DNA from 3 places in the Gloeothece verrucosa PCC 7822 genome. Region 3 is predicted to be linked to each of the others. Evidence: predicted binding sites of a transcription regulator. Region 3 holds the regulator's gene; each other region holds the start of a gene.
The links. Region 3 encodes HrcA, which represses chaperone genes, less so after heat shock. Its sites were predicted from a motif close to TTAGCACTCNNANNNTNNGAGTGCTAA; they were not measured.
Positions count from the first base shown of each region.

Region 1: the regulator HrcA is predicted to act here: its motif matches at 4,946-4,972, upstream of groES (co-chaperone GroES).
Region 2: the regulator HrcA is predicted to act here: its motif matches at 2,998-3,024, upstream of groL (chaperonin GroEL).

Region 1 covers NC_014501.1:426,655-436,811, reverse strand. Annotated here, with positions in the region: gene CYAN7822_RS01940 (helix-turn-helix domain-containing protein) at 1-332, opposite strand, end outside; gene CYAN7822_RS01935 (coiled-coil domain-containing protein) at 578-1,573, shown strand; gene CYAN7822_RS01930 (hypothetical protein) at 1,614-2,696, shown strand; gene groL (chaperonin GroEL) at 2,825-4,456, opposite strand; gene groES (co-chaperone GroES) at 4,588-4,899, opposite strand; gene CYAN7822_RS01915 (M67 family metallopeptidase) at 5,151-5,600, opposite strand; gene CYAN7822_RS01910 (P-loop ATPase, Sll1717 family) at 5,621-8,236, opposite strand; gene CYAN7822_RS37390 (HEPN domain-containing protein) at 8,252-8,419, opposite strand; gene CYAN7822_RS01905 (NAD(P)/FAD-dependent oxidoreductase) at 8,528-9,697, opposite strand; gene CYAN7822_RS01900 (argininosuccinate synthase) at 9,860-10,157, opposite strand, start outside.
Region 2 covers NC_014501.1:5,102,271-5,113,338, forward strand. Annotated here, with positions in the region: gene CYAN7822_RS22870 (PEP-CTERM sorting domain-containing protein) at 1-11, shown strand, start outside; gene CYAN7822_RS22875 (RNA recognition motif domain-containing protein) at 270-566, shown strand; gene CYAN7822_RS38715 (hypothetical protein) at 816-983, shown strand; gene CYAN7822_RS22880 (hypothetical protein) at 967-1,251, opposite strand; gene groL (chaperonin GroEL) at 1,296-2,960, opposite strand; gene fabG (3-oxoacyl-[acyl-carrier-protein] reductase) at 3,184-3,924, opposite strand; gene CYAN7822_RS22895 (RNA-guided endonuclease InsQ/TnpB family protein) at 4,110-5,393, shown strand; gene CYAN7822_RS22900 (sensor histidine kinase) at 5,533-6,627, opposite strand; gene CYAN7822_RS22905 (response regulator) at 6,647-7,351, opposite strand; gene CYAN7822_RS22910 (NACHT domain-containing protein) at 7,428-9,725, opposite strand; gene CYAN7822_RS22915 (hypothetical protein) at 10,193-10,450, shown strand; one part of gene CYAN7822_RS36930 (IS5 family transposase) at 10,540-10,867, shown strand; one part of gene CYAN7822_RS36930 (IS5 family transposase) at 10,867-11,068, shown strand, end outside.
Region 3 covers NC_014501.1:3,733,344-3,744,411, reverse strand. Annotated here, with positions in the region: gene CYAN7822_RS16495 (alpha/beta hydrolase) at 1-1,599, opposite strand; gene CYAN7822_RS16490 (hypothetical protein) at 1,807-2,607, shown strand; gene CYAN7822_RS16485 (rhodanese-like domain-containing protein) at 3,145-3,489, shown strand; gene hrcA (heat-inducible transcriptional repressor HrcA) at 3,618-4,700, shown strand; gene CYAN7822_RS16475 (Uma2 family endonuclease) at 4,821-5,567, shown strand; gene CYAN7822_RS16470 (PadR family transcriptional regulator) at 5,594-6,148, opposite strand; gene CYAN7822_RS16465 (efflux RND transporter periplasmic adaptor subunit) at 6,238-7,794, shown strand; gene CYAN7822_RS16460 (efflux RND transporter permease subunit) at 7,885-11,016, shown strand.

The DNA.
Region 1 (10,157 bases), 2.8 Mb from region 3:
GCTTTAATCGCTTCTTGGAATACCCGTTGGGCGAATTCCGGATTTTCCCTCAAGCGGCGAAATAAAGTAGGCATCGTTTTATAGTTTTGCTTGAGAAAGTCTTCATCGCCTTGGGGAATGCGCCCGGCTAAAAAGATTAATTCCTCAGCATCTAACCCTAAATTTTCGGCTAAAGCCCGAATAATATCTTCTTTTGGCGCATAATCTGCCCGATTATTCTCTAATTTAGACAAATAGGTGAAGTCAAGACCGAGTGACTCCGCTAACTCGCGTTGGCTCAATCCCTTGTCTTTCCTAGCTTTCCGAATGATTTGACCAAAATTCTCTTCCACGTCCGTTTAATTTTTCCTTGTAACTACTTGACGAAAAAATCAACATAAGTTTATTATAGCAGTGTTGAAGAAAAAATCAAGTTTGCAATCTCACCCGAAAGATTCCTAATGGACAGGAGTTGATAATTCCGAGTCCGAATTGGGGAACTATATAGACAAAGCTATTTTCAGGCTTCGTCGCACCCTTCTTGATGAAAAGATGGGGCTAATTTTGACGCACTGTTAATTTTTGGAGTATTAAAATTATGAGTCAATTCACATCACCTCTGAGTAAAGAGCAAATTTTACAGGCTTTTTCTAAACTGATGGCAGAGCTAAAAAAAGGGGAATCCCGAGTAGCCACCAAAGAGGAAGAATTTGAAAAGCAAAAGAATCAACAATTATTAGAAGAAGCGGCTCAATATACGGTGGATAATATCGTTAACAGCATGGCTTCTCTACAATTAGATTTTAGTAAAATTATTAATGAATTATCCGAAAGATTAACCTCAGAATCATCTAAATTAGATGAACTACGAAAAGCCATCGGCGTGCAAAAAGAACAATTAGAAGAATTGCGGAAAGTCCGCTTAGTTGCTGATGCCCTTCATATTTTAAGACAGGAACATCAAGAACAGTTAAGAATTTTGCAAGAACAGACCGCCGAGCAACGAGAAACCATAGAAAAAGACATGGCCCAAACTCGCAAAACTTGGGAAAAAGAACAACAAGACTTTGAAATAAAAGTGACTGAAACTGCCGAATTAACCGCGAATAAACGGCAGGAAGAAGCGGCAGATTATCAATACCATCTTGAGCGCGACCGCAAAATAGAAACCGATGAATATGAGGAGAAAAAACGACAACAACAACGAGAGTTACAACAAGTGAATAAAGAAAAAGAAAAAGGGTGGAAAGAACGAGAAAAAGTCTTAACCGAGCATGAAAAAGAATTCCAAGAGAATCTGAAGAAGATAAGCGGTTTTGAAGAAAAACTGAAAGAAGAATACAACAAAGCTAAAGGAGAAGCAATTAAAGAAGCAGAAAGAGACGCAAAAGTTAGAACAGACCTATTTGAGAAAGATTGGGAACTTTCTAAGCAAGGATATGAGTTAAGCCTTCAATCTCTAGAAGCGGCAATTACTCGGAATAATGAACAGATAGCGGAACTCACGGCTCAATTACAAGCGGCTACCACTCAAGCGCAAAACTTAGCCATGAGAGCCTTTCAAACCAATGGCACAGCAACTAAAACCGCCTAGTATTTTGAAAAAAACTTGAATTTTATTTAGGAGTTAATTCATGGCTAAAATCAATTCTAAAAGCACCAAGACCGAAATTTTACAAGCTTTTGAAGAATTAGAAAAAGAAAAAGTAGAAATCGAAGCCCAACTGAAAAAACTTAGTAAACTGAAAGCAACTGAAGCGAGCCAAACCATGCCCAATACTACCACAAACAATACAGCCGTAAAAGCGCCTCAAATTCTTCAAGCTAATATTTCTCAAATTCTGCAAAATCTAGAAAACTTACAAGTGGGTTTTGGAAGTTCCGTCAGCAATTTATCAGAAAAACTGATTGCCGAAGCTTCCACCCTTGAAGACTTAAGAGAAGAGTTAGCGGAAGAACTCGAACAATTACAACAATTGCATCAAGTAGAAACCGTTGAAGAAAATACTCTAGATACCTTAATTCAATCTTATGAGGAAAATTCTAAGACCTTTGGAGAAGAAATAAATCAGCAGCGAGAAACCTTATTACAAGAAATTCAAGATTTACGAACAGCTTGGAGAAAAGAACAAGAAAATCACAATCGAGAAATTAAAACCCGCAATGATGACTATCAAAAAAATCTAGAACGAGAAGAAGAAGAATATTGGTACAATTTAAACTTAGAAAGAAGTTTGGATTTAGAACAGTACGAACAGCAAAAGAAAACTCAATATCAAGAGTTATCTGAAGCTCGTCAAACCCAAGAAAAACAATGGAAAGAGCGAGAAGAAAGCATTGCTAAACGAGAAAAAGAACAAGCAGAAGCTAAAGCTAAAGTAGAAGACTTTGAGAAAGAACTCGAAGCCAAAATTAAACAAGGTAAAGAAGAAGGCAAAGGAATTGGTAATTATCAGGCAAAAATTAAAGCCGATTTACGCAATAAAGAAATAGAAGGAGAAAGAAAAAATTATGAATTAAGACTGTCTTCTTTACAACAAACCATTCAAACCCAAGAAGGAAGAATTCGCAACTTAAGTCAACAACTCGAAGCCGCACTGAAACAAGTACAAGACTTAGCGGTTAAAGCGATAGAAGGCTCATCTAATCGGAGTTCTTATGATGCTATCCGCGAAATTGCTATAGAACAAGCCAAAAATCAGCCGAAAAATAAATAATCCACCGTTCAATGTGGGTATTTTTTAGATAATTGATAGGTGGGGACTTTTTTAGACATTGGTGTTAAAAACAAATAAGGTGGGCCTACTACCCACCCTATCATCAGTTCACGGAATTCAATTAAAGATTAGTAATCAAAATCACCGCCGCCAGCGCCAGCACCCGCAGCAGATTTTTCTTTTTCAGGTTTGTCAACCACAATACACTCAGTGGTGAGAACCATACCTGCAATAGAAGCCGCATTTTGCAGAGCAGAACGAGTTACCTTAGCAGGGTCAACGATACCCGCTTCTAGCATATTGGTGAAGGTATCATTAGCGGCATTATAACCGACGTTGAATTCCTTCTCTTTTACCCGTTCAGCGACAACAGCACCATTTTGTCCGGCATTTTCAGCAATACGCTTTAAGGGAGCCGTTAACGCACGAGCAACAATTAGCGCACCGGTTAACTCTTCAGTCTTGAGGTTAGCTTTTGCCCACTCTTCGAGGGTAGGAGTTAAATGAGCTAAGGTAGTACCGCCACCAGGAACGATCCCTTCTTCCACAGCCGCTTTAGTTGCGTTGATCGCGTCTTCTAAGCGGAGTTTGCGGTCTTTCATTTCGGTTTCGGTAGCAGCACCCACTTTAATGACTGCAACCCCACCGGATAACTTAGCAAGACGTTCTTGTAATTTTTCTTTGTCGTAAGAAGACTCGGTTTCTTCGATTTGACGGCGAATTTGTTCGCAACGCGCTTTAACACCCGCTTCGTTACCTTCAGCAACAATGGTGGTGTTATCTTTGGTGATGGTAATACGGCGAGCTTTACCGAGCATATCAAGCTTGGTATTTTCTAGCTTGAGTCCAGCATCTTCGCTGATCACTTGACCACCAGTCAGAACCGCGATATCTTCGAGCATTTGCTTACGGCGATCGCCAAAACCCGGTGCTTTAACCGCAGCGACATTTAATACACCGCGCAGACGGTTAACGACTAGAGTAGCAAGCGCTTCTTTTTCGATATCTTCAGCGAGAATTAATAACGGTTTGCCAGCACGAGCAACCTGTTCTAATACAGGCACTAAATCTTGTACTAGCGCGATTTTCTTATCGGTGAGCAGGATGGCGGGGTCATCGAAAACGCACTCCATGCGCTCTGTATCAGTCACGAAGTAGGGAGAGATATAACCCTTATCAAAGCGCATCCCTTCGGTAATTTCGAGTTCGGTCGTCATGGACTTCCCTTCTTCGAGGGAGATAACCCCTTCCTTACCGACTTTATCCATCGCTTGAGCGATCATGCTGCCGACTTCTTCATCGTTACCCGCAGAGATGGCACCCACTTGAGAGATCGCTTTGGAGTCTTCAACCGGTTTAGCGTGTTCTGCAATCTTGCCGACTAAATACTCGGTCGCTTTGTCGATCCCACGCTTGATAGAAATGGGGTTAGCACCAGCAGCAACGTTGCGTAACCCTTCTTTAACCATTGCGTGAGCGAGTACGGTAGCGGTGGTGGTCCCGTCTCCAGCGACATCATTGGTTTTAGAAGCGGCTTGACGAATTAAAGAAACGCCGGTATTCTCAATGTGATCTTCTAATTCAATTTCTTTAGCAATGGTGATCCCGTCGTTAACAATCTGCGGGGCACCAAATTTCTTTTCTAATACTACGTTACGTCCTTTTGGACCGAGAGTAACGGCTACAGATTCAGCGAGGATATCCATTCCTCGTTCTAGTGCGCGGCGTGCTTCGTCGTTGTAAATGATAGATTTAGCCATAGGTGTATATGATTGCTCAGTTGATGCTAACAGTTGTGAACAGCGAATAAAAGATCAATGAAACTTAAAGGGTTTCTCGTTGTGGGGTTGTGGATAAAACCAACAACACACAGCCAATGATCGATAAGAAATTAGGCAACAGCAGCTAAGATATCTTTTTCAGATAGAAGGACGTAATCTTCTCCACCCAGTTTGATGTCGGTTCCAGCATATTTGGAATATAAAACTTTGTCACCGACTTTGACTTCTATGGGAGAACGACTACCATCGTCATTGCGCTTACCTGGCCCAACGGCTACAACTTCACCAACTTGGGGTTTTTCTTTAGCGGTATCAGGTAGGAGAATTCCCCCTGCGGTCTTTTCTTCGGATGGGCTAACTTTGACAAAAACGCGATCACCTAGTGGTTTTACTGTCGATACGTTAATGCTAATAGCTGCCATGAAATGTCCTCCGGATTACTTACTTTGTCTGAGTTCGTGGTTTGAGTTAGCACTCTCACCTTACGAGTGCTAATGTAGCGAAACAACCGAGGCCTTTGCAACACCTTTGACGGTACGGGTTCCCGAACTAATCGGCTAGTTTACCCGAATTGCGGCTAAAACTGCGCTGTAATCACAGTTACAAGAACTTATTAAAACTTTGTGTAATTTCGCAAGTCCCGCACTCACGTTAAGCGAAGTGCGTGGGTCAGTTACTCAACTAAGATTTCTTCTGATTGAAATTGATGATCTTTGTCGAGTTTCCAGCAACGAACATCGATCACTTTTCCTTGTCGGACAGAAGCAATGACATAAGAATATTGCGGCCAAGCAATCAGGCGATCAAATTCTGAAGGGATAGCCGCGTGATCGGGATGGGAATGATAAATGCCGATAATGGCTAAATTGCGATCGCGGGCTTCTTTTTGGACTTTTAAAATTACTTCCGGAGCAATACTAAAATTAGTGCGTTTCGTTCTTTCGGTTAGGGATAAAAATTCAAAATCCTCAGCATTCCAACTATTTTCCGTTTCTCTAACTTCACTGACAAGATTATTTTCTCCTTCAATTTTACCGAGAAGTAAACCGCAGCATTCTTCGGGATAAATTTTTTCAGCCTGTATATAAATTGTTTGAAGTTGTTCTAAAGTAAGTGTAATCATATTTTAATCTAGTTGAATAATTAAGCTTGTCCTTGACGAGTCATTCCTATCCCTAAACGATAGATATCGGGAACTTTATAACGCTGAACTTCGTCCTCAGTCCCTTCATATATCGCTAATAATCCTACCTCTAGACCTAGTTTTAAAAATTCGTCAAAGCCTTTAACTTCTTCAGCTTTAAATGGGGTTCTTCCTAAAGTTTTTAAATGATCTACAAGCTCTTGTAACTCGGGGAATTCCTCTTTAATTAAGGCATCTAAAGCTTCTTTAGATACTCGTTCTAAGGAGGAAATTAAGGCTTTAGGTCGAATGATACTTTTTTCATAATTATTTCTTTTTTGTTCTTTTACTTCCCAATCTTTAGCCGCTACAAAAAGCTGTAATAAAGCGCGGGGATTATGGTTATCACTTCCATCAGCTAAACGATTCCAAACCCAGTTGCGGGTAAAAGCCGATTTTGCGCCTCTCATTCTTTCACCAACCAATAAATTCCAGACCTCAAAAACTTGAGATTCCATCCAATAATCATAATTATCTAGTAGCCCTTGACCAAGAAATGAAGCCGTAATTTTTTTAAAAGCTGGAGAAAGAAGTGCTTGTTTAATAACAACTGTAAAAAAGTCAGCTTTTTCTTCCCAACTTAGGGTAACAGAACGCCCAAAAAAATGACTTTTATTTTCAAAACTCAGTTTCCGCCAAATATCATCTCTAAGCAAAAGCTTAAATTTTAAGTTAGATAAATTATCCCCTATGTCTGTAATTAAAGTTAGCAATCCTTCAATAGCTTTAGTTCGTCGTTGTCTATCAGATTGAGTATTTCCAAAGCCCGTATCTAAACCATCAAATAAAAGAATAGTTTCCGTTTGGGTTGCTTGATCTAGACGTTGTAACCAATCTCTAGCTAAAAGTCCTACCTTATTAACAGATAACATCTGTTCGAGACACTGGATAACTTGGAATTCAGTTAAGGTACGTTTATTTAATAACTGCGCTAAAGACTCATCAGGTAATATGTTATTTTCAGGAGTAGATAAATAACAAGCTAAACAAGTTTGTAACATCCAAAACTCGCGCCAACTTCCTCCTGTATCTGTTAGCGTTTTTTCAATTTCTTTAAATCCATCAGAACTAATCACCCAAAAACTTTCTTTTTTAAGAGGACTGGGAGACATTACCACTACTGAAGGGCGTTGAGTACCTTCCATAATACGACGAAAAATAGCAGTTTTTCCTGTCCCTTTTCTACCTAGCACTAACGGAGTTCTCGGTTGTAAAGCTTTATTAACTAATTCAGTAGCGACAAAAGTCTCTAGAAAATTATTCTGATATTCTGCTGTTCCTGCCGAAAATTCTAATTCTGCTAAAACATCGGGTTTCGATTCAGATAAATTACTTCTATTTAAAAGACTCTGTTCAGTGCGAGTTGGTAAAAATAATTCTATCCATTCCGATACGGGTTCAAAATCTTCCCAAATTTCTCGATCTGATAACGTTTGATCTGAAGTAGCGATCACTTCACGGTAAGGAATAAATTGAGTAATTTCAGATTCAATAATTTTATTACTTTCAGACTGTTGTTCTTTTAATTTGGATAACCAAGTGCTAATCCAATCTAACGCCCTAGTTTGATATCTTTCTACTACTTCTGGTGCTTTACTAGCGGGAATAGGTGATACTAAAAACCGAGGTTCTGGGGTTAATTTTTGATTTCGTTTTGTCTTTGATGTTAACATAGCGCGAACTAATGCCTCTGTTCCTTTTTTGGCTTGAGGATGGGGAAAAAAGACAATAATTGCTATATCTGCTAGATCAAATAATAAAGGAGCATTTAAAGGGGTAATTCCTGTACGAGCATCCAGAAGAATTACATCAGGTTTAAATGAAAGATGATTACTGAGCAAATCCATTAACTTTCGTAAAGGGTTTTCTTCTTCTCGATACCAAGCTTCAGGGTTAATTAAATTTAGTAAACGGGCATAATTAGCGTTAGGAATACCCGCCGGTAAACAATATAATTCTTCCGTTTCAGATATTCGCAGAATATGTTCTTGAATATTAGGTTGATTTCCTTGATCAAGAGCAATCAATAGAGATAATAATCCTTGATCATCTCTGACTTCTGCTTCTTTGCCAAATAAAGCGGCTAACCCAGGTGCTTCTAAGTCCATATCCACACAAAGTACAGTGCGCCCTCGACGAGCTAAAATTCTAGCAGTATAGGCTAATGCTGTGGAGCGTCCTACTCCTCCTCTTAAAGAATAAAAAGTAGTGATAATAGGGGGGTTTAAATCTTCATCTAAATCTGAGGGAAAAATAATTTCTTCGGGAAAATTGCTACTTCTAGCTAATGCTTCAGGCCATAAAGGAAGATCTTCTAATGTAGAATCTATAGGTAAAGTTCCTGCCCATTCAAGTTCATCAGGTGTCAAAAGATCTAAAGATTCAATGGTTAATTTATCTAATTTTTTAAGGGTAATTTCTCTTCTTTTTTGATAAGGTTTACCAGCAAACCCCTCACAAACAACCACAATACGCCAACCTGAAAAGGGATCGGGTTGAACCCGCAAGTCTTGACAGTCGAGGGACTCATCGCTTAAATTTTGACGGATTTGCTCTTTTATTTCGTTCTGATTCATCCAATTGGCCTCGGTTTAAGGAATAGCCTTCTTTTGTAACAAAGCTTTTAAACTACATTCAATAGCATAGCCTGCCATATAAACTGCACCTATTGCGTTCGGATTATGTTTATGTATAGCTTCTGCATCAGCAATACGTTCTAGAGCAACATTTAGCCACTCTTGATAAGTGTTTGGACTCATTAAAGCTAGGAAAATAATAATTAATTGAGCTTATCCATAATTATAAGCTCTAATCTCAAATTGATTTCCAAACTCTGTGGCGGCTTTACTTATGATCCCTCTTAATTGCTAACTTACTGGTGATAACTGAGGAATAACCTGATCATCTTCTCCTACTATCCAACTGGCAAAATGCCTCGCTAAAGGAGGAGCAAAAATTAAAGGACTGGTGAAACCAGAAAACAAATAAACCCCCGAATAATTATTAATTTCTCCCACTAAAGGTTGAGAGTTATTGGCAAAAGCCACTAGACAACTGTGTAACTTTCCTGGTATATTAGATAATAGAGGTAGTATTCTGCCTACTTCTGCGCGTATTTCCGCCTCAGAGATAACGAAATCAATGTCAGCAAAATAATCAGTCCGCACTTGACTCATTTGGCCTAAAACAAAACTTTTGTCTTTAAATTGGATCGCCCCAGGTTCAATAATTCCCTCCCTTAAATCTGGCGTTGGATTATCCCAATAGAGTTGTTGAGAGGAGGTAGTCCATTGAGACTCCATGATTAACCGTTTTTGTATGGCTGGCATAACCAAGGTACGGAGTTTAAGGTCTTCTATGGGCGGCGTTTCAAGGGAAAGTGAATGAGTAAAATAAAGTTTAACCGGAATACCTGCGGCTTGTAAAAGAGAACGACTCAATGCTCCTGCACAAACAATTGTCGAGTTAGCAGTAATTTTTTGTTGTGGAGTAACAACTCCTTCTATCCGATTTTTGTTAGCTAAAAGTTTAACAACGGATTCTATTTTAATGTCTCCCCCTAAACGCAGAAAGGCCTGTTGATAAGCGTCTCGGGTTTTTTGGGCATTAATATGACCATGCGGCAGTTTTAATACTCCTGAAATAGCATTAGGATTAAGGAGAGGTTCGAGTTGACAAGCTTCTTCTACCGTCAAGAGTTGAGGAGGAATCGCAAAAATAGAGTAACTTTCAAAGACAGTTTGAGGGTCATCAGTTGGGTCAATGGTTAAAACTAAATCTATCTCTCTAAATTCTGTATTTTCGTCTAATTCTGCTGAAAGGTTGCGATGAAGATCAATTCCTTCTTGACAGAGTTGTCGGTTTAATTTGGTTGTTCCGCACCAATAGGCTAACCCCCCATAACTATATCGGGTGGCATTATGAGAAATAGCATCTTTTTCTAGTAGGAGAACTTTAAGTCCTTTGAGGGCGAGTTCATAACTGAGTGCAGAACCGGTAATTCCGCCACCGATAACGATGATGTCGTAGTTGGTCATGTTAGATGTCAGTATGGCAAAAGGCAATAGGCACTTACCAGGTGTAACTAAATTTTACCTTTTGAGATTGTGCTTTTGGATTGAAAAACTTTAATAATTTTGACACATAGCGCCTTTGTAAAAGAGTGGGTTGAAATCAAAACCCTCAACCCACTTTAAAAACTAGCCTTTAGCCTTTTGGGCCCAAACCCTTGTCGGGAGTCCCCAAATATAGATAAAGCCTTCAGCCGCTTTATGATCGAATTTATCATCAGCGCCATAAGTGGCTAAACTTGGGGTATAAATAGAATAATCTGACTTACGACCGACTATAGTGGCTTTGCCTTTAAATAATTTCACCCGTACTGTACCGGTCACTCTTTCTTGAGTTTTATCGATGAAAGCATCTAAGGCTTCTTTGAGAGGACTATACCACAGACCTTGATAAATCAAGTGACTATAGGTTTCCTCAATTCCCCGC
Region 2 (11,068 bases), 1.4 Mb from region 3:
AAAAAAATTAAGTTCAATCACAAAGGTGGGCAATGCCCACCCTAATTATTTATAAAAGTAAGTATTTATGCTCAAAAAATTAGCGATCACCACGTCAGGTTAATTAATTTCACTAATTTTAAATTTATGCTAAACTGTCTATAGAGACAAAAAATCGTTGAACTTTCTTTGATTATGATAGTCGTCGGACAATCACGCGCGTTATTATTTGACAGGTCAGTCTCCGAAATTTATTCTCGCTACACATTGATTTTATCAGGAGACATCCCATGTCAATTTATGTTGGAAATCTACCCCATGAAGTAGAAGATAAGCACCTTTCAGAAGTTTTCAGCGATTACGGTAAAGTCAATCGAGTTTATCTCCCCACTGACCGAGAAACAGGTCTTCGTCGCGGTTTCGCGTTCGTAGAAATGGAAACCCCTGAAATGGAAGATGCGGCTATTTCCACCCTCGATGGTGCAGAATGGATGGGACGAGAATTAAAAGTTAACAAAGCCAGAGAACGCGAAAACCGTAACTCCGGCGGTGGTGGCGGCAATTATCGTCGCAATAATCGTTACTAAACTTAACGATGGTTAATTGTAAAGATTAACTGAATAATTTAATTTGTCAGGTGGGCAAAGCTTGCCCTGAGCAGTAGCGAAGGGTTGGTAATAATCTCTCAAAAGAGGTTTGCACCTTTTAAAGTTTTGCCCACCTTACTATTTATAGAAGTTGATCTACTCATTTGTAAAGCTTATGTATGGTAGGCGATTGAAAATCAATGAGTGTGCTACTCTATAGTTAAAGTAGGTATCAAAGATAGTAATCCCATGCCAACAGTTTTAATGAAAAATGGGGAATTGCTAGAAGTCCCTGACGATCAAATGCTGTCTTTCCTAGAAAAAAATCGGGACTCTATTCAACAGCGTTACTCACCTAGAAAACGGCCAATTAAAAGATCTGATTCTTCCTCAGTAGAAATTACCAGTACAACTTGATATTGACATTAGTATCTTTATACTGATAAATGCCCTGCTCTGCTTGTTCCTCAGTTTCAGAGTATTCAATAGTACATCCACGAAAAAACTTGTATTCTGTTTTGGGGTCGTCTTTTGGGTTTTCTTTATATTCTTCTTCAGTGCCTAGCTTGATATATAAATATACTCCTTTATATTTCCCGTAAACCTCTTCATTAGTTTTAGCCGCTTCAAATTCTAGTTTATTTAACAAAATACTTTGATCATGATCAAACCCCTCTCCGTTCACGTTCAAGAAGAGGGGTTAAAAATCGGGTATAACAAGGACTAGGCTTACATCATGCCCATGCCGCCCATGCCGCCCATGCCACCCATGCCGCCCATACCGCCCATATCAGGCGCAGCCGGCGGGTTTTTTTCAGGTTTTTCTACTACCAAAGCTTCAGTAGTCAGAACCATCCCTGCAATAGAAGCCGCATTTTGGAGGGCAGAACGTACCACTTTAGCCGGGTCAATAATACCGGCGGCGATCAAGTCTTCAAACTCGCCGGTTAACGCATTGTAACCCACGTTAAAATCGGTTTTGCGTACCCCTTCAACAATAACAGAGCCTTCTAAACCCGCATTATCAGCCAGTTGACGTAAGGGCGCTTCTAAAGCCTTAGCCATGATATCAGCCGCGACTTTTTCCTCGTCATTGCTCAGAGTATTTTTGAACTCACTCAGCTTACCGGACAAGTGTATTAAAGTTGTCCCACCACCGGGAACAATGCCTTCAGCAACAGCCGCTTTAGTGGCATTAAGAGCATCTTCAATGCGAAGTTTCTTGTCTTTAAGTTCGGTTTCGGTGGCTGCCCCAACTTTAATCACAGCTACGCCACCAGCTAATTTAGCAATGCGTTCTTGCAGTTTTTCGCTATCGTATTCCGAGTCGGTAGCGGCTAATTCCCGGCGCAGTTGGGCGATGCGTTTTTGCACATCTTCTTTATTATCACCACCCGCGACAATGGTGGTATTTTCTTTATCAATGGTAATTTTAACCGCTTGACCGAGCAGGTCTGGGGTGACTGTTTCTAAACTTAAGCCGATATCTTCAGAAATCACACGCCCGCCGGTTAGGATCGCAATATCCTGTAAAGCGGCTTTGCGGCGTTCACCAAAACTGGGAGCTTTAATAGCAGCAACATTTAAAACCCCTCTGGCCTTATTCACCACTAAGGTTGCTAAAGCTTCCCCTTCGATATCTTCAGCAATAATTAACAGTGCCTTACCTTGACGGGCGACCGTTTCCAGGACCGGAACCAAATCAGCGATGGCGCTAATTTTCTTATCAGTGAGCAGAATGTAGGGGTGATCAAAGTCTACCAATTGACGTTCTTGATCGGTAATAAAATAAGGAGAAATATAGCCGCGATCAATTTGCATCCCTTCTACTACATCTAGTTCAGTAGACAGAGACTTAGATTCCTCCACCGTGATCACGCCATCTTTAGTGACTTTTTCCATTGCCTGAGCGATCATCGCCCCAATTTCTTCATCATTACCCGCCGAAACGCTGGCTACTTGAGCGATGGCTTCCCCGACTTCCACAGGTTGGGCAATGCCTTCAATTTCACTAACCAAGAATTGAGTCACTTTTTCTAGCCCTCGGCGCAAAGCCACTGGGTTAGCCCCGGCGGTAACATTTCTTAACCCTTCTCTAATCAGGGCTTGAGCGATGACTGTAGCGGTGGTGGTGCCATCTCCTGCCACATCTTTGGTTTTGGCGGCTACTTCTTGGATCAGTTTTGCGCCTGTGTTTTCTAAAGGATCTTCTAGTTCAATTTCTTTAGCAACGGTGATCCCATCATTGACAATTTGGGGGGCCCCAAATTTTTTCTCTAACAGGACATTGCGCCCTCTTGGGCCTAAGGTGATCTTTACAGCATCAGCAAGGGCATTAATTCCCCTTTCTAAGGCTCTTCTAGATTCATCTTTGAAGGAAACAATTTTGGCCATTTTTTTCCTTTGTTGTGTTGTCTCTCCATTAGTAAATTTAGCACTCTTAGGGCGAGAGTGCTAACTTTGTTATCAGTTATTAGTCATCAGTCATTAGTCATCAGTCATTAGTCATCAGTAGCCCACCGGTTCGGTTGCTATTGTGCAACGGGTTGAGGGTAGGTTAGGTTCTATTTAATGTCTTGTTGAGCGAGCCAAAAAACCCTTAACTCTTGACTCTTGACTACATTACCATTCCCCCATCGACGTTAAAAACTTGACCGGTGATATAAGCCGCCGCCGGATCCCCTGCTAGAAAGCGAACCATTCCCGCTATCTCTTCGGGTTGTCCAAAGCGTCCGAGGGGAATGAGTTTTATAATATCTTCAGACTTGAGGTCATGAGTCATATCAGTGGCAATAAAACCTGGGGCGACAGCATTGACGGTAATGCCACGAGAAGCTAATTCTTTAGCGACAGTTTTGGTAAAACCAATCACTCCGGCTTTAGCCGCGCTGTAATTAGCTTGTCCGGGGTTGCCCATCAGTCCGGATACCGAGGAAATATTAATAATTCTGCCGCTTTTTTGTTTTAACATCGTTTTAGTCACTGCCCGAGTACACAAAAATACCCCGCTTAGGTTGAGATCGATCACCGCTTGCCAGTCTTCGAGTTTCATCCGCATCATCAGGGTATCTTTGGTAATACCGGCGTTATTGACTAAAATATCAATACGTCCAAATTTTTCGAGAGTTTGTTTGATTAGTTGATCCACTTCTTCGGCTTTGGAAACATCCGCGCCTATTGCCAGTGCTTCTCCTCCGGCGCTGGTGATGTCTGTAACCACTTCATCAGCCGCCCCGCTTGAACGCGCATAATTGACCACCACTTTTGCTCCTTGTGCGGCTAAAGCGATGGCAATAGCCCGGCCAATTCCTCTAGATGCCCCTGTTACAATAGCAACTTGTTCTTGTAATTGTTTCATATCATCAAAATTTATAGCTTTTTACCAAAATAACACGGTTCTCGCGAAAGCCTTTGTAATTCATTCAAAGGATGAAGCCCGAGGATACGGACTTTAGTCCGATGTGTCTATTTGCTTTTTTGATTTTCAATGTACTTGTTAATTATGTCTGTACTATAATGATCAACAAGTGTAAAGTCAACTTTATGTACGGATGCCAACAAAACCTGATAACTACTAGCTCAGAACTAAAAGCCATTCTAGAGTTTATTTGCTCGGAGTCTCATAAGTTAACTAACTGCGGTATTTATTACGCTCGTCAGTTATACTTTAAGACTCGAAAAATTCTGGGGAAATTCGACTTAGAAAAAGAATATAAAACTAACAAACATTTTCAGGTTTTATATTCCCAGGCTGCACAGCAAATACTTAGAAGTGTTGCTGAGTCTTTTAAGTCCTTCCAAGAGTTAAACAAGAAATATAAGAAAGGAGAATTAAAGGATAAATCAAAACTCCCAAAGTATCGTAAGAAAGGAGGTCTAGCACTTATAACTTATCCAAAACAAGCATTAAAATTAGTAGATAACCAGATTCGTATTCCACTAGGTAAAACCGTTAAAAGATGGTTTAGCATCGATAGTTTTTCTTTGCTAATGCCATCAAATTTTAAATTTGAAGATATTAAAGAACTGAGAATACTACCTCGTAACCAGTGCTTTTATGTCGAGTTTGTTTATGAATTAGAAACACAAGATAAAAGTTTAAATCAAGACAACGTACTCGGTTTAGACCCAGGAATTAACAACTGGATTACTGCTGTTTCTAATGTAGGTACATCATTTATTATTGATGGGAAGCACCTAAAATCTGTTAACCGTTGGTACAACAAGCAAGTATCGACAATTAAGGAAGGAAAATCACAAGGATTCTGGTCTAATAGGTTAGCGAAAATAACCGAGAGGCGCAACAGGCAGATGAGAGATGCTGTTAACAAAGCAGCGAGAATAGTAATTAATCACTGTCTTGACAATAACATTGGTGTTATTGTTTTTGGTTGGAATGACGAAGTCAAAAAAGGGGTTAACCTAGGCAAGAAAAACCATCAATCCTTTGTCTCAATCCCTACTGCTAAATTAAAAAATAGAATAGCTCAATTATGTGAATTGTATAAAATTAAATTCATACAACAGGACGAGAGCTACACTTCTAAATCAAGCTTTTTAGATGGTGATTTTATCCCGACTTATGGTGAGAAACCCAACGAATGGAAGTCATCAGGAAAAAGAGTAAAAAGAGGCTTGTTTCGTACCTCTAACAATCAATATATTAATGCAGATTGTAATGGTGCTGCTAACGTAATCCGTAAGCTTCAACAAGTAAGCACAATACTCAATTTTGATTTGAGTCGAGTGTCTAGGGCTGTTTTGACTCAGCCCCAGAAATTAAAATTCTGGTCAGCTAAAAAGACGCGAAGCAACGTCGATTTATAAGGGGCTGTGTGGCAAGGTTGCCTCGCCACTTTATACGCCCCGTCGCGTTGCGTAGCATCCGCTTAGAATCCCCGTTGGTTTATCGCGGGGAGAAGTCAACAACATTTCATCATAATCTGAAACTGACTTATTAACTGAATTAAGCAACTGGCAGACAAAAACGAAAAATAGTGCCCTTACCTAATTCGCTTTCTACTTCGATCTGACCATTTTGTAATTCTACTAAACGCCGCACGATCGCCAGTCCTATGCCACTGCCGCCAGAGTATCGACTTCGAGAGCGATCTGCCCGCCAAAAGCGTTCAAAAACAAACGGTAAATCTTCTTGTGAAATGCCTATACCGGTATCGATAACGGCTATCCAAATTCTGTCTTTTTCTAACCAAGCTTTGAGGAGAATATTGCCTTTTTCGGTGTAGCGTAGGGCATTTCCTAATAAGTTTACTAAAATTTGTTCTGTGCGGTCTATATCGGCTAAAACCGGTGGTAAATCAGCCGGACAGTCTAGGGCTAAAACCGGTCCTTCATCCATTAATTGATCGGAAAATTTTTCGATCAAAGATTGTAATAAAGTGTAGAGATATAGGGGTTGAATATTAATAACTAAATAGCCGGCTTCGGCTTTGGAAAGTTCTTGTAAATCATAGGTTAATCTTTCTAATCTTCGCGTTTCTTTAACCAACTTTAAATAAAGTTCTGTTGAGGGTTCAATGGAGTAATCTGATAATTGTTCTAAATAGCCTCTGACTACGGTTAAAGGGGTTCGTAATTCATGAGTGAGGTCGCTAATTAATTCTCGGCGGCGTTTTTCCACATCTTCTAATCCATTCGCCATGCGATTAAAACTAATAGCTAATTGATTTAATTCGGGAATATCGCTTTCCGGCACTCTTTCATTTAAATCGCCCGAGGCAAATTTTTTGGTAATGGTTTTCATCTGTTTTAAGGGTTTAACAATGCGTTTGGATACCAAATAACTTAATCCTCCTGCGGTTGTTGCCCCGAAAATAACTGACCAAAAAGCACTACTATTCCAGGCTGTCTCAAATCCTTTAATGAGGAAAGTGCGGCTAGTAATACCACGAACTAATCCGTTTCTTTCCATCTGTTCAAGACGGACGATAAACATTCTAGGTGAGAAGACTTTAGCCATAATAATAAAACTGCCTAATCCCACCGTCATCACTAATAGATGAGAAAAAAATAAGCGAGTTCCTAAACTGAATTTAAACATAGGAGAAGAACTTACTAGCTTAGTCATCTTCAAATTTGTATCCAACACCAATAACTGTTTTTATAAAACTTGGATTGGCTGGATCAGGCTCAATTTTTTTGCGTAATCGACGAATATGAGTATCTACCACTCTTTCATCCCCAAAAAAATCATTTCCCCAGAGTTTATCAATTAACTGAGTACGGCTCCAGACTCTTCCAGGATAACTCATAAATGTAGAAAGTAGATTAAATTCTAGGGTTGTTAAGTCTAAAAGTTCTGATTCTTCATTGTCTAGCTGTCGAGTGGCAAGATGCTGATCTAAATCAACGCTAAAATGGTTGGTTCGATAAACTTGATTAGGTTGTCCTCCATGACGTAAGCTGCGGCGTAGTAATGCCCTAACTCTTGCCACTAATTCGATAGGACTAAAGGGTTTAACGAGATAATCATCGGCACCGGTTGATAATCCAATAATGCGATCAATCTCTTCTCCTCTGGCTGTTAGCATTAAAATATAAGGGTCTTTTGTCCCAGGTTTTTGACGGATGCGGGTACAAACTTCTAACCCGTCTAATTCCGGTAGCATAATATCTAAAACGATCACATCGGGTTGTAGTTGTCCGAAAAATTCTAAAGCTTGTAATCCGGTCCTAGCGATGTGACAGGTAAAATTTTCTCTTTCTAGAGTTTCTCGGATCAGTTGAGCAATTTCGGGTTCATCTTCTACAATCAGAATATTCATAATACTAATAGGGAATAGACAATAAAAATTTTACCGAGCATCCGCTTATGTCCGGCTCATTAATCATCAATTTTGTTCAAATTGGCAACAAGATATTTTCTTCAATATTTTTCCGAAGTGTAGAACTCACCTGGCAATCACTGTTGAGACATTCAATGAGAAACTCATTAGCACGATAATACTGTTGAGCGGCTTCTTTTTGTTCCGCACTTAATTGCCAATCATAGCCTATTTGACGGTATTTGAAAAGAATTTGACGGAACTGTTGAACCCAGTTTTTTCCCTCTGTTTGCCACCACATTTGAATGTTTTCTTTACCTTGTTCGGGATCGGGTAATAGCTCTTTCAGTTGCTTTAAAGACTGTTTAAAATTTGGCTCTAAAGCAAATTTACTTTCTAAATCTAAGCTCAAACTCAGATTAATAAATTTTTTTCTATCAGGTTGGTTAACGAGATTAATACTATCAGTAAAAGCACGAGCGAGGCTATAATCTAAGTCTAAAGAGGCATCAAAATTTTTTAAGCTCACGAACTTTTTATCTAGGGAAATCGCTAAATTAAAATCTCGATTTTGCAGCAAGGTAAAATAAAAAGCTCGAGTGGCTGATAATCCATAGGGTAAATTAAGATTTTGAACTTTTTCTTGAATGATGCTTAAAAATTCTTGTAAACCGGCATTTTTTTGTAACATACAATTAATTTTTTCTTTCATTTTTTCTATTAAAAAATCTGCTTTAGGAAGCATACTAGCGGTTAATAAAATCACTTCTCGCCACCGATAATCAGTGGTATGATTAGCCAGTTTTTCTAATTCTTGTTTTAAACATTCGCCCGGTGAGGTTAGAGTAATTTTTCTCGCGGTTAGATACTCTTGAAAACTTAAATGGGAAAAAGAATAAACATCTCTGGCTCGTTCTATTAACAAGCCATGCTGAAATTCAATCGATTTTAGCACTGCCTCGCTATTTAACCATAGGATTTCCACATCCAGATTAGCATTAGGTAAATTTCTTAAATAATCTTCAATGATGGGTAAAAGTTCACTGCTTTCAAAAAAATAATTGCCTTCTTCAAAAGTCTTAGCCGCTATTTGACTGAGCAATTTTATTTTATCTGATAAAGCCAGATAGCGATAAATTTGATCTCTATGAATCCCTCTCGCTTGGTCCCAACGGAGCAGTAAAATGTCTAAACCTGCTTGATAAAGTTTGGCTCGTTTTGTCGGGAAATTTGCTCTTTCTTTAAACACTGAACAAAGCAAATTGAGTAAAATTGGCGTGACACATAATTCTCTGATCGGTTGATTATAAGGGAGAGCTAATTGTTCAAGAAATTGTTGAGCTTTTTTTTGTCCTTCTGATAGTTCATTGGCTGTAGCGACGAACCATTTATGAACAAAATTTTCAATCTGATTCTGATTAAAATCGGCTAATTCTACATAAGTAAATCCTTGGAAATAATATTTTTGAAATCCCGTTCTAGAAGTAATAATAATGGGATTTTTATAATAAGTCAGCAAAAATTGATTGACTTCTTGGAAAATCATCTCAGTTTCTTCCTCAGAAACTTCATCTAAGCCATCCAACAGGAGCAAAAATTTTCCCTCTTCGAGTAAAGTCATGGTTTGTTCATCGCTCAGATTGTAGCGCCTGCCCAAACGAAGAATGATAGTGAGCAAATTAAAGTTATCTTCTTCGGGGATTTCTGCGGACCAGGTTCGCAATTGAAAGAAAAAAGGCACTAAATCGGGTCTATAGTAGCCGCCGATGGATTGAAGGGCTATATATTGCACAAACGTCGTTTTCCCGGCTCCGGGTTTTCCTAAAATCATCAGTCGTTCATATTGAGCAATAATATCCATGCCCGAGACAGCCTCTTGATTGAGATGGCTCAAGATTGGTCGTTCAAAACTCGCATTCGAATCTTGAAAATCGGAGACTTCCAACCATCGCTGATTAGACGGCTGTGGAATAATTCTGGTCAGAATGTAAATTTGTTCTAATAAGGGTTGGGTTAGAGCAATCGGAGATTGTAGCGTATTGCATTGGGTTTGAATTTGTTCATGAAGCTGTAAGCGCAAAAGATTGACACAGCCTTCTACACCCAAGTCATTGATGCTTTGATCTTCTTGAGTAGAGGGCTTTTCTCCTTGGGGTAAATCAGCAATTTCTTCCCAAGTGAGGTCTAATTGAAAACACATTTCCTTAAACAAATGACGTTCGATGGGCCTACCGGTAAAAAATTTCCAGACGGACTGGCGACTGGAGAGTCCGACCGCTTCAGCGAGTTGCTCTTGAGTCCATCCTTTTTTTTCAAAGGCTTCTTTGGCTATTTGTGTTCCTCGGGTTGAGGCTTTCAGCGATCGCTTTCCCATGCTCCGATTTTACCTACTGTTGATGGTATAGACTGATTGAGGTTGACATATCTTTATTATCCAATCAGTATGTTGATCAAGATCACATTCAAATGTTGATGAAGTTCACTGCCTTCGGGGAGGTACAAAGACATACTAAAGAATAAAGATTATGTTTAGGCAAAATGCTTATCATGGTGTTTTAGTTAGATTTTTAAAGGTTAAGCCGGTGATGTAGCTAGAAAATACCCTTTGTCTATCTCTCCTGGGGAGGAGAATCCTTAAGAGGAATTTTGCTATATCTTAACCAAGTCCCTCGTTCAATTGAGCTATTTTACTTAAATTTTCTAGCTTAAAGCGTATACCATCTGATCCCCAATATATTCTATAAAAAATCTTAAAAATCTTTAATTTTAAGCTAAAATGTGCATCAGCTGGGTTGGAGTCGAGGAAACTGCCTAAAAGGCCAGATAGGAAGGAAACCGCTCATGAGAGAAATTAAAAGAAAATTGGGCAAATTACAATCTAGTATGACCTTTCGCTATCTGGGGCTGACTAGCGTTTTTATAGTCGGAATTCAGACGTTATTAGCTGTAGGTCAGGTACGCTGGACCTACCAACAAAAATTAGATAGCTTAGATCAAAGAGTCAAAGATATTGGAAATTTGCTAGGAGCTATTGGACAAGAACCGGCTTTAACTTTAAATGATAATACTCTAGGGAGGCTACTCAGAGGGTGTTTATAAAGTAAATCTAAAGACAAGAAAAAAATAGGCCAAAAACGATTAATCTAATCTGGGTAATTGTTCGCAATCAAAAGTGAGGAGCGATCTGCTTGTATCCAAGTGATTTATCTGATGCCGAATGGGAATTGCTTGCCCCACTTATTCCAGCCGCTAAATCCGGGGGACATCCGCGTACTACAGATATTAGACAAGTCTGTAATGCGATATATTATCATTTGAAGACCGGATGCCAATGGAGATATTTACCCAAAAATTTTCCTCCTCCCTCCACAGTCTATAGTTATTATCGCAAATGGGTCAAAAAGGGGGTTTGGGAAAAAATCAATCACACCCTCCGGCAGATGGTTCGTCAACAGGTAGGGAAATCTCCGCAAAGTAGTGTAATCATAGCAGACAGCCAATCGGTGGAAACAACCGAAAAAAGGGGGATGTGTATGGCTTTGACGGTGGAAAAAAAGTCAAAGGCCGAAAAAGGCAATTATTAGTTGATAGTTTAGGATTAATCTTGAAAGTAATTGTAGCTGAAGCTCATGGTCAAGAAAGAGTCTTAGCGGCGACGGCGGTAATGGAACTATTAGAAGAAAATCCCAAACTGCTTGAAAAAGTGGCTTTAATGTG
Region 3 (11,068 bases):
CTAACCCGGATTGGGCAAGGCAATGTCCGTTTCAGGAAATGATTTCAGCAAAATTGCTGGTAAGGGTTCTTGACTCATTTGAGTAACATAAGACTCAGTTAAATAAGCCGCAAATTCTGGTTGTTTACTCAAATAATTTTTAAAGAAGGCTACCCCCAGAACTTTTAAATAATTTTGTGCTAGTTGTGGATTAGGGCCAAGTATGGCTTCAGGAACTGGCACAGCATTGGCTAATCCCTGAGTTAGAAAAGAAAAATGAGTGCTATTTTTGACTAACAATAAATATTTATCTGAGGATTTTAGCCAGCTAAAAGGGAGTATTTGCTCGGGTATAGGTGGCGCAAAAATATCCGCACTGCCGCCAATCAGCATGACGGGAACTTGCATTTTTTGCATTCCCTGAGAGTCAAATACAGGATTAGTAACAGGATTAATAGCAATCACAGCCTTAATTCGAGGATCACTAAGCTGTGTGGATGGAGGTAAATCATTTACCCCTTTACATTGCAACAGTACAGATAAATTGAAAGTGATTTGATCGGGGCTATTTTTCTGGGCACAATATTGAACCAGAGAATTCCAATTCACCTGCGCTCCCCCAATAGCCGTTACGGTATAACCCCCTAAAGATTGACCTAAAACACCGACGTTAGAGAGATCAAGCTTTCCTTTCCAATCAGGATTTGATTGGGATTTTTTTTCTATTTCATCGAGAAGGCGGCTAATTTTTTTGGGTTGTTCTACCCAAAGATTGGGAGGAGGAGGAGTCGCTAAACCAGCAAGATAATCATTGATCATTTGACTATCACTGCCCGGAAAATTTAAGGCGGCTACCCCAAAGCCATAAGAGGCTAAATGTTCTGCGATGTATAACAAGCTTTGATAATCAGAATTAAGTCCAGGTGCAATGACTATGAGAGGGGCGGGGGTTTTAACGGCTTCAGGCAGATAGACGACGGCTTGAATGGATGAATCAATTGTTAACGATTCTTTCCGCCATTTTTGCGCTCCAGGCTGGGTTAAATCGGCTAAATTAGCGGCGACAGGTGTGGCTTTTGTGGCTGCCTGTTGTTGGAGAGTGGCAAAAAAGCGCTCGGTTTTGATCATTAAATCGTGTGCTTCATCAACGGCTTTAATGCCTCGGTTGGTATTAAGGCGAAGGTTCTGGAGTGGATACTTTTGTAAGACTCCTAAGAGCGTTAGCCCTTGCGGTTGCCCTGCGGCTTCAATAATTGCTCCCTTTAAAGCGGGTTGACTTTGATCAGGAGGATTATCAATTAACAAACTTAGTTGCTCAACAAGCCGCTCTCCTATGCGCGAATTAAATAATTGAGAGACGAAAATGACATCAACATTAAAACTCTGGTTGAGTAGCTCTCGGAATTGTTGTAACTGCTTTGGGGTCACGTGCTGAGCATAAAAGGAAAAATTGGGCGTTATTTTTCCTTCTTTAGCAAAAACGGCTAAATCATCGACGGAAACTTCAAACTCTCCAAAGGGAGGATACCAAAAAGTTATCTGCTCGGCGGCTTGTACTGGCACAGTGTATAGGGCGGCGGCGATCAGACTTCCTAGAATGACTTTGAGACGGGAGAACATTTGATTGATTAAACCTTCGGTTTCAATGAATATTTTTTAATTTTTTAGTTCAAAATTTATTGTACTTGCTTTGAAACCCATAACTTAAATTTTAAAATAAATTAATAATCTTTTCTTAACCAGAATTTTATTGAGCAGTTGTAGGATAACTAGGGTTTTGTCAATTAAAAAATCATTCTATAGAGCCACAGCAGCGAGGTAAAAAAGATGAATCCAGCCAATAAAACAAGGATTAGTCAGTCAAAAATTTTCAAGCTTTTAAAAAAGAATGTTAAGCGTATTCTAGCCCAAAAAGGCATGAATGCCATGACGAGAAAGGGAGATAAAGAGCTAGATTTACTGGTCAAAAAAATAGCTAACCAACCTATTCAAACTGAAGAAGAAGCTACTCAAATCGCAGAAGAGTTGGGCGATAAAATTGTGGAAATTTCGCAAAAAGAAGGTAAAGAGAATTTAGATAAAAGCATAATCCGTCAATTGGCAACGGGGAGTCAATTATCCATTTTTTCTAGAGTTTCTACTCAAGATTTACAACCCAGCTTACCCCCAAGGGTTATAACGCCTACTCCTTCTACCCCTGAAGAGGAAATCGCCACAGCCGCCACCCACTCACCGCTAACAGCGTCTTCGCCTCAAGAGGAAATTGCCACAAGTGCCACCCACTCACCGCTAACAGTGTCTTCGCCTCAAGAGGAAATTGTCACAAGTGCCACCCACTCACCGCTAACAGTGTCTTCGCCTCAAGAGGAAATTGTCACAAGTGCCACCCACTCACCGCTAACAGTGTCTTCGCCTCAAGAAGAAATTGTCACAAGTGCCACCCACTCACCGCTAACAGAGTCTTCGCCTCAAGAAGAAATTGTCACAGCCGCAGAAAAGTCAACCAACTTACCATCAATAAATACACCTGTAACAAAATTTTCTCTTGAGCCAAAGAAAACTTCTGATCTAGAGGAATCTCAGGATATAAGCGAAGAATTATCTTCAACTGAGTCTGTCGCAATTTGAGATCAGTTTTTTCTCTCGCTTTCTCCTAACAATCCTCTTATATAGTGTCTAAAGCCTTTTTTCTGAGGCGAAGGAACTGGGGCATGGCGACGGGTGTCGTCTCTTTTAGGAGTTACGCACTAAAAACTTAAAATAATGATTTCATGTCCGAAGTGAGTCCTGAGCCTTGCGAAGGCAGATCGAACAATCTCAAACCCTGATTTTTTCATCACAGTGCGTAACTCCTATAATTGTTAATTGTTAAAATTACTTTACAGACAGCTTCTAAAGAGATCAATATGATTACGTTTGAAAATGTACTAGAGATAGTCAGTCAACTCCCCAGAGAACAACAAGAAGTTAGGACTCTCTAAAGCTTTTTAAGTGTTTATCTGCAAGAATCTGTATAAATTAAATTCACTAAAAAATAATTGATTAAAGTAAAAAATTAGCAAATTAGAGTAATCTGCTTAATGTTAAAGAGGTTAGGTACAAATTTATATAAAGACCTGCTAATCTATAACAAAACCTCTTTCAACTTTTATAGTCCGTGAAACGATGAACGAACCCATTCCTCAAATTAGTGTCGAAGAACTTGCAGAGCGTCTAATCGCTCAAGATGCTAACCTACAATTAATCGATGTTCGAGAACCAGGAGAGATTGAAATCGCCTATATAGAAGGGTTTGAAGTGCTTCCTTTAAGCCAATTTGCTCAATGGTCCTCACAAATCTTAACTCGCTTTGAGCCATCATCGGAAACCCTGGTTTTATGTCATCATGGGATGCGTTCGGCTCAGATGTGCCAATGGTTACGAAATGTAGGCTTTACTAATGTTAAAAATATAGCAGGCGGCATTGATGCCTATTCCCTGCTTGTGGACCCCAATATCCCTCGCTATTAATAACTCAAGACTCCCTGAAGGGAGTTTTAAAATCTTTGAGCGCATCTCCCATTTTTCCCCAAGAGACGTTATACTGACAGAAAAATTTCCCTAATTATTCTCCACTTAACAAAATTTTCTTAATATCCATGTCTGTTCGACTCAACTTAAACGATCGCCATCAAGATATTTTGCGGGCAACGATTCAACATTATATTGCCACAGCAGAACCCGTTGGCTCTAAAACCTTAGTCGAAGAGTATAATTTTACTGTTAGTTCTGCTACCATTCGTAATGCTTTAGGACGTTTAGAAAAAGCCGGCTTACTCTATCAACCTCATACTTCATCCGGAAGAGTTCCTTCCGACCGAGGTTATCGGACTTATGTAGAGCAACTAATTACTCCCGATGAAAAAATTGGCAAAAAAGTTGAAAAATATTTAAATGAGCAATTAAATTGGGATACTTGGAGTTTTGAAGCTCTTCTGCAACGAGCAACGCAAATTTTAGCTAATTTAAGCGGTTATATTGCTTTAATTACTTTACCTCAAACTCGAGCTAATCGTCTGCGTCATCTCCAGCTAGTTCAAGTCTCTCCAAAACAGCTAATGCTAATTATCGTTACAGATAGTTATCAAACGCAATCAATTTTAATAGATACGCCTCTATCGGTTGCAGAAAATCTAGAGGAAAACCTAGAAGGAATCGAAGAAGAATTACAAATTTTATCTAATTTTCTTAATAGTAAATTAAGGGGACTGTCTCTAGCAGAATTAGCCCTTTTAAATTGGAGTGAACTCGATCAAGAATTTACTCAATATACGAACTTTCTTAAAAAAATATTAGGAGAATTAACGCGAAATCTTCAGTCGTCTTTGACGACTCCTATCATTGTACATGGCGTTTCTGAAATGCTGCGGCAACCGGAATTTTCTCAGTTACAGCAAGTGCAAATGTTAATACATCTTTTAGAAGAAGAACAAGATCAACTCTTGCCTTTAGTGTTTGAAATATCTAATCCCGAAATCTTAGTTCAGCGTGTGACGTTAAAAATCGGGTCAGAAAATCCTCTAGAATCCATGCGCCCTTGTACTTTGATTTCTGCTACCTACAATCAGAAAGATGTTCCTATAGGCAGTGTAGGCATTATCGGGCCGACAAGAATGTTATATGAAAATACTATTCCTCTTGTAGAATCTACGGCGGATTACTTGTCTGATGCTTTAAGCTAATTGGTTTTTATTTGAGAACTTTTGAAACCACTAGCCAATCTCGCTTGATCACTAATAAAAAACATTGTTCTGCTACTTGTGAGTTATGCGAAATATAAACTATTTTCTTTGAAATTAGCTATGACTTCCACTAACCCAACAGCCCCCCCTAAAAAATTAACCTTTCAAGAGTATCTATTTTATGAAGATAATACTGATACTCTTTACGAACTTTACAGGGGACAATTGATACCAATGGCAGCACCGACAGGTTTACACACTAATATTTGTAAGTATCTTGTCTATCAATTTCAGCTTTATTTTGCTACGGTGCGGAACGAGTTCCGCACCCCAGCTAATCTTCCCTTAATTGCTACTAGCGATGCAGGCATTAGAACCGAAATTGATTCTTCTCGTATTCCCGATATAGTGGTTTGTTCTCCTCAATTGTGGCAACAAGTTTGTGATCGCCCAGGTTCAGGGGTGTTTGATTTTGGAGAAACCCCTAATTTAGTGGTGGAAGTGACTAGCGATAACTGGCGTGAAGATTATATCCGTAAACGGGCAGAATATGCTTTAATTGATATCCCTGAATATTGGATAGTAGATGCTAATAAAAAACGAGTCCGTATTTTATTTAATCCTCAAAATGAAGACGGTTATGAACATATTGATTATGAGGTGGGTCAAGTGATAAATTCTCCTCAGTTAGCTAATTTGAGCTTATCGGTTGAGGAAATTCTTGACCCTCCTTTAGTAGATGATTTGATTAAAGCAGAGCAAGCGCGTTTAAGAGAATTAGAGCAAGCGCTTGAACAAGAGCGGCAACGAGCAGAAAGATTAAGTGCTTTATTACGAGAAAGAGGGATTGATCCTGATTCTTTATGAATTTTTTTCTCGAGAAAAAACCTAATTTAAATTAACAAATACTGCTTTTTTTCAGCCGCATCCAATAACATCGCTTTCTCAGCCACAATTTGCCGCTCTAACCATCCAATTTCATCTTGAATTACTTCTTGACATCTCTCCCAAGCCGCAGATTGATAAGGATCAGGCGGAAACACTTCTATATCTTGATTCTCTAGACGCAACTGACACACCCTCAAACGATGCTCTAACAATTTTAGCCGCTCTTGAGGACTTAAATAACTAAAAAAGAAAAACTTGATAAAAAAGCGGGAGCGAGCATGAACCCAACTCTCTTGGGGTTGTTCCAACATTCTTTTTTTCCACTGCTCTCTTCCTTTCTCGGTAATGCTATAAATTTTACGGGAATTCCCACTACTCCCATCTTCCTCAAGACAAACCTCAATCAATTCTCTCTCTTCCAGACGTTTTAACAAAGGGTAGATCGCGCCATAATTGACACTGATGCAACCACTCATGAATAACTCTAGCTGTTGCTTGAGCCGATAGCCGTGTAATGGTTCTCCTTGCAGTAATCCCAAAGTCGCTAATTCTAACATCATTAATATTTATATCAAACTGATATATATAATTGATATACTAAAATAAGATACCCAAAGATCTCAGAGAAATTAAGATAACTTTAAATACTATGGATAGGCCCAAGTCCAAAAACTACTCGGAATTATCTATTCTCGAAGAAATAGACGATATAGAAGTGGCATATCAAGAAAAAACAGCAAAAAAGCCTAAAAAACAACGGGGTGGCCCCAATTGGTCGCTAATTTTAAGCTTGTTGCTAGTATTGGGTGGGGCAGGATGGGGTTGGACTTGGTGGACATCCAGTAGCCGCAGGGGAGAACATCCTTCAGAAGCCTTTGCCCAACAACCCCAAGCCATACCCGTTAAATTAGCAACACTACAAAGCGAAACCGTCCAAAAAAGTACGGAAGTATTAGGCTCGTTAGAAGCCCGTCGTTCAGTCAATCTCAAGCCAGAAGTTGACGGGCGAATAACACAAATTTTAGTCAGAGAAGGTGATCGCGTTGAAGTCGGGCAAGTGATTGTTCGTTTAGACAGTGATGACTTACAAGCACAAGTGGCACAAGCGAAAGCCAAACTAGAAAATGCCAAAGCCAAGCTAGGGATGCTCGAAGCCGGTAGCCGCATAGAAGATATCGCAGAAGCCAGAGCAAATTTAAATCAAGCTTTAGCGCGTTTAGCGGATGCCAAAAAAGGGGCACGCCCAGAAGCCATTGCTCAGGCCGAAGCTCAGTTAGATGCAGCCCAATCCGAGGCAGAATTAGCCCAAAATCGGGTAAAGCGATATAAACAATTAGAGGAAGAAGGAGCAGTATCGATTGATGAATATCAAGGATACCTCCAACAAGCCAAGAGTGCTACCGCAGCAGTGCGAGAAGCCGAGCGCCGTTTAGCCGAAGCTCAAAAAAGTCGTCAATCTGATATAGATGAACAGGAAGCCCAGGTAGAACAAGCCCGACAAAATCTTAGACGACTCGAAAACGGGCCGCGTTCTGAAGAAATCGCTCAAGCTAGGGCAGACGTATCAGATGCAGCCGCCAACTTGCAAAACGCCCAAGTAGCTTTGCAAAAAACTAATGTTACTGCTCCTTTTGCCGGAGTGATTGGAGATATTCCTATTAAACTTGGAGACTATGTAAAAGAAGGTGACCAACTGACCACCATTACTGAAAATAACGTCTTAGAAGTTAATCTTCAGATTCCTCTACAAGACGCTCAAAAATTGCGGCTAGGATTGCCTGTAGAAATATTGAATAGTCAAGGCCAAATCATCACCACTGGAAAAATTAGCTTTATTGCCCCAAATGTGAGTGCTAACTCTCAGTTAATCTTGGCTAAAGCCGCTATTCCTAACGTATTGGGCGAACTGCTGAACCTTCAGTTCATCCAAGCTCGGATTATTTGGGACCAGCGCCCAGGAATATTAGTGCCCTCTGCGGCTATTTCTCGCATTGGTGGAGCGACCTTTGTTTTTGTTGCCCAACAAGCGCCTGAATCCACCAACCAAAAGGCTCCTAAGCTCATCGCCAAGCAACGGCCAGTGAAGTTAGGAGAGTTACAAGGCAACAATTATCAAATTCTTGAAGGACTCCAACCCGGAGAAAAAGTGGTCACAGCCGGAATTCTCAACCTTGCTGATGGTGCGCCCATTCTGCCACAGTCTTAAGGCAGGCACTCATACAACAGGCCATAAAAGAAAGACTAATGACTAATGATTAATAACTAATGACTAATGACCAATGACTAATAACTAACAATGTTTGTTGACTTTTTTATTAAGCGTCCGGTTTTCTCAAGTGTGTGCGCCATCATCATTTTGCTGGTGGGCAGCATTAGTATTTTTACCCTGCCGGTAGACCGCTTTCCTGACATCAGTCCTACTCAAATTCAGGTAACAGCGAACTATAACGGGGCCAATGCCGAAGTGGTTGAAAATGCCGTTACCAATATTTTAGAGCGGCAAATTAATGGCGTAGAAGGGATGAGATATATCTCTTCTAGCAGTAGTAACGATGGAACCAGTAGCATTAGCGTTACCTTTGACTCGTCTCGTGATAAAGACATTGCTGCCGTTGATGTGCAAAACCAAGTCGCTTTAGTAGAATCTCAACTCCCCGAAGATGTACAACGGCTGGGTGTGCAGGTTAGTAAAGAGTCTAATAATATTTTGCTGGGGATAGGCTTATATGATGAAAATCAACAGTATGATAATGTTTTTCTGAGTAACTATGCTGACCGTTACTTGGTAGATGCTTTAAAAAGAGTCAAAGGGGTTGGTAATGTTCGCATTTTTGGGGAACGCCGCTATGCCATGCGGCTATGGTTAGATCCGTCGCGCCTAGCGAGTCGAGGGTTAACCATGCAAAACGTGATTCAATCCCTTTCCGAGCAAAATATTCAAGTGGGGGCCGGAAAAATCGGGGCTGAACCAGCACCCCAAGGACAGGCATATCAGCTAGACCTTCGCGCCGAAAGCCAACTAACCGATCCCGCACAATTTGAAAATTTATTACTCAAGGCAGATGAAAATGTCGGATTAGTCCGCCTAAAAGATGTGGGACGAGCCGAATTAGGGGCACAAGATTATAACTCTTTTCTAAGGTATAGAGGGCAAGAGGCTGTAGGAGTTGGGGTGTATCAGTTAGCGGGTTCCAATGCGCTAGATGTAGCCCACCGAGTTAAGCAAGAATTAGCCAGATTATCGAAGACTTTTCCGGCAGGAATACAGTATCGGGTGGCATTTGATACCACCCTATTTGTTGAAGAGTCATTAAAAGAAGTTGTTATTACCCTATTAATGTCAATAGGACTGGTAATACTGGTTATTCTGCTATTTTTACAAGATTGGCGCACTACCTTAATTCCTTCTCTCACCATTCCGGTTTCTTTGGTGGGGACTTTTGCTTATGTAAAAGTGTTCGGTTTTTCCATCAATAGTTTAACCCTGTTTGGATTGACCTTAGCGACAGGAATGGTGGTGGATGATGCCATTATCGTCGTAGAACAGATCAGCCGCTATATTCAAGAACGGGGAATGAATCCCAAAGAAGCCGCCAGCCAAGCAATGGCAGAATTATTTGGGGCGGTTATTGCAACCTCTTTGGTGTTGATGGCGGTATTTGTGCCAGTGGCTTTCTTTCCGGGAACTACAGGCGCATTGTATAAACAGTTTGCGCTGACGATCGCTTTTTCTATTAGTATCTCTACGTTTTTAGCAATTACTCTCACGCCTTCATTGTGTGCTTTATTATTGCGCCCAGGACAAGGATTACCCGGTTGGTTAATGGGGCCTTTTAGCAAATTTAATCAGGCTTTGGATTGGACAAGAAGGAGTTATCGCAGTGCGCTGATTTTTCTGTCTCGCATCAGACCGATCATTATGAGCATTTTTGTCGCCTTACTGGGGGTAACAGTTTGGTTATATTTCCAAGTCCCCAATGCTTTCCTTCCTCAAGAAGATGAAGGCTACTTTATGACCATTGTTCAAGCACCTGAAGGAGTATCTTTGCAATACACCAGCGAGGTGATGAAAAAGGTAGAAAAATCTATCCTTGAAGAACCGGAAATTCAGGCAACCTTTGCCATAGGAGGCTTTGCTTTTAGCGGCAGTACCCCCAACCAGGGGATTATTTTTTGCCCCCTTAAACCTTGGCAAGAACGACAAGGTCCTCAAAGTACGGCTACAGCCGTTATTGGGCGGCTATGGGGAAAATTTGCCCAAATTCCGGAAGCCAGGGTTTTACCCATTAATCCTCCTGCTATCCAAGGGTTAGGAAACTTTGGCGGATTTGCTTTTCAGTTGCAGGACCGGCGGGCTAACGCGGATTTTCCTTCTTTTATGCAATCTTTAGGAGCCTTGTTAGGAAAAGCCAATCAAACACCTGGGTTACAGCAAGTTTTTACCACCTTTACCGCTAACTCACCTCAGTTACTCATTGATGTGGACCGTAACCGAGCTAAAGCCTTACAAGTGTCTATTGATGACATTTTTAATACCTTACAAACCGCTTTGGGTGGGCGATATGTCAATGATTTCACCCTACAACAGAGGACTTATCGGGTGTATGTGCAGGCAGATAAACAGTTTCGCGCTAACCCGGCCGATGTAGGGCGGCTTTATGTCCGTTCTGCTAATAATGAGATGATTCCTCTAGGGAATTTGGTCAACATTACTCAAACTGTCGGACCACAAACCATTAATCATTATAATCTGTATCGTTCTATTGAAGTTACTGGTTCTGCTGCTCCTGGGTCGAGTTCAGGACAGGCAATTAATGCTATGGAAGGTGCAGCCGCACAGGTTCTTGCACCGGGGTTAGGGTATGAATGGTCAGGAATTTCTTTAGAGGAGTTAGAATCAGGGGGTTTAGCGCCTTTGATTTTTGGCTTGGGTTTATTGTTTGTGTTTTTAGTGTTGGCGGCACAGTATGAGAATTATGTCGATCCTTTAATTATTATGTTGGCGGTTCCTTTGGCAATTATGGGGGCTTTATTTGCTCAAATGTTGCGGGGATTTCCCAATGATGTGTACTGTCAAATTGGGTTGGTGATGTTAATTGGTTTGGCAAGTAAAAATGCTATTCTAATTGTAGAATTTGCCAATCAATTAAGAGAGGAAGGATTGTCTATTGTGAAGGCGGCAATTGAAGCTTCTCAAGAACGTTTAAGACCCATTTTAATGACGGCAATTTCGACTTTATTGGGGATTTTTCCTCTGGTAATAGCGGTAGGAGCGGGGTCAGGAAGCCGTCAATCTTTGGGTACTGCTGTGTTTGGGGGAATGTTAATTGCTACGTTTTTGAGTTTGTTTATTGTGCCGATTTTGTATATTGTTGTTAAGTCGTTGACTGAGCGGTTTTTGCCCTCTAGAGAAAGAGTTAATAGCTAAAGAGAAGAGGGTGGGCACAACAAAATAATTTCTTTTCTTGTAGGGTGCGTTA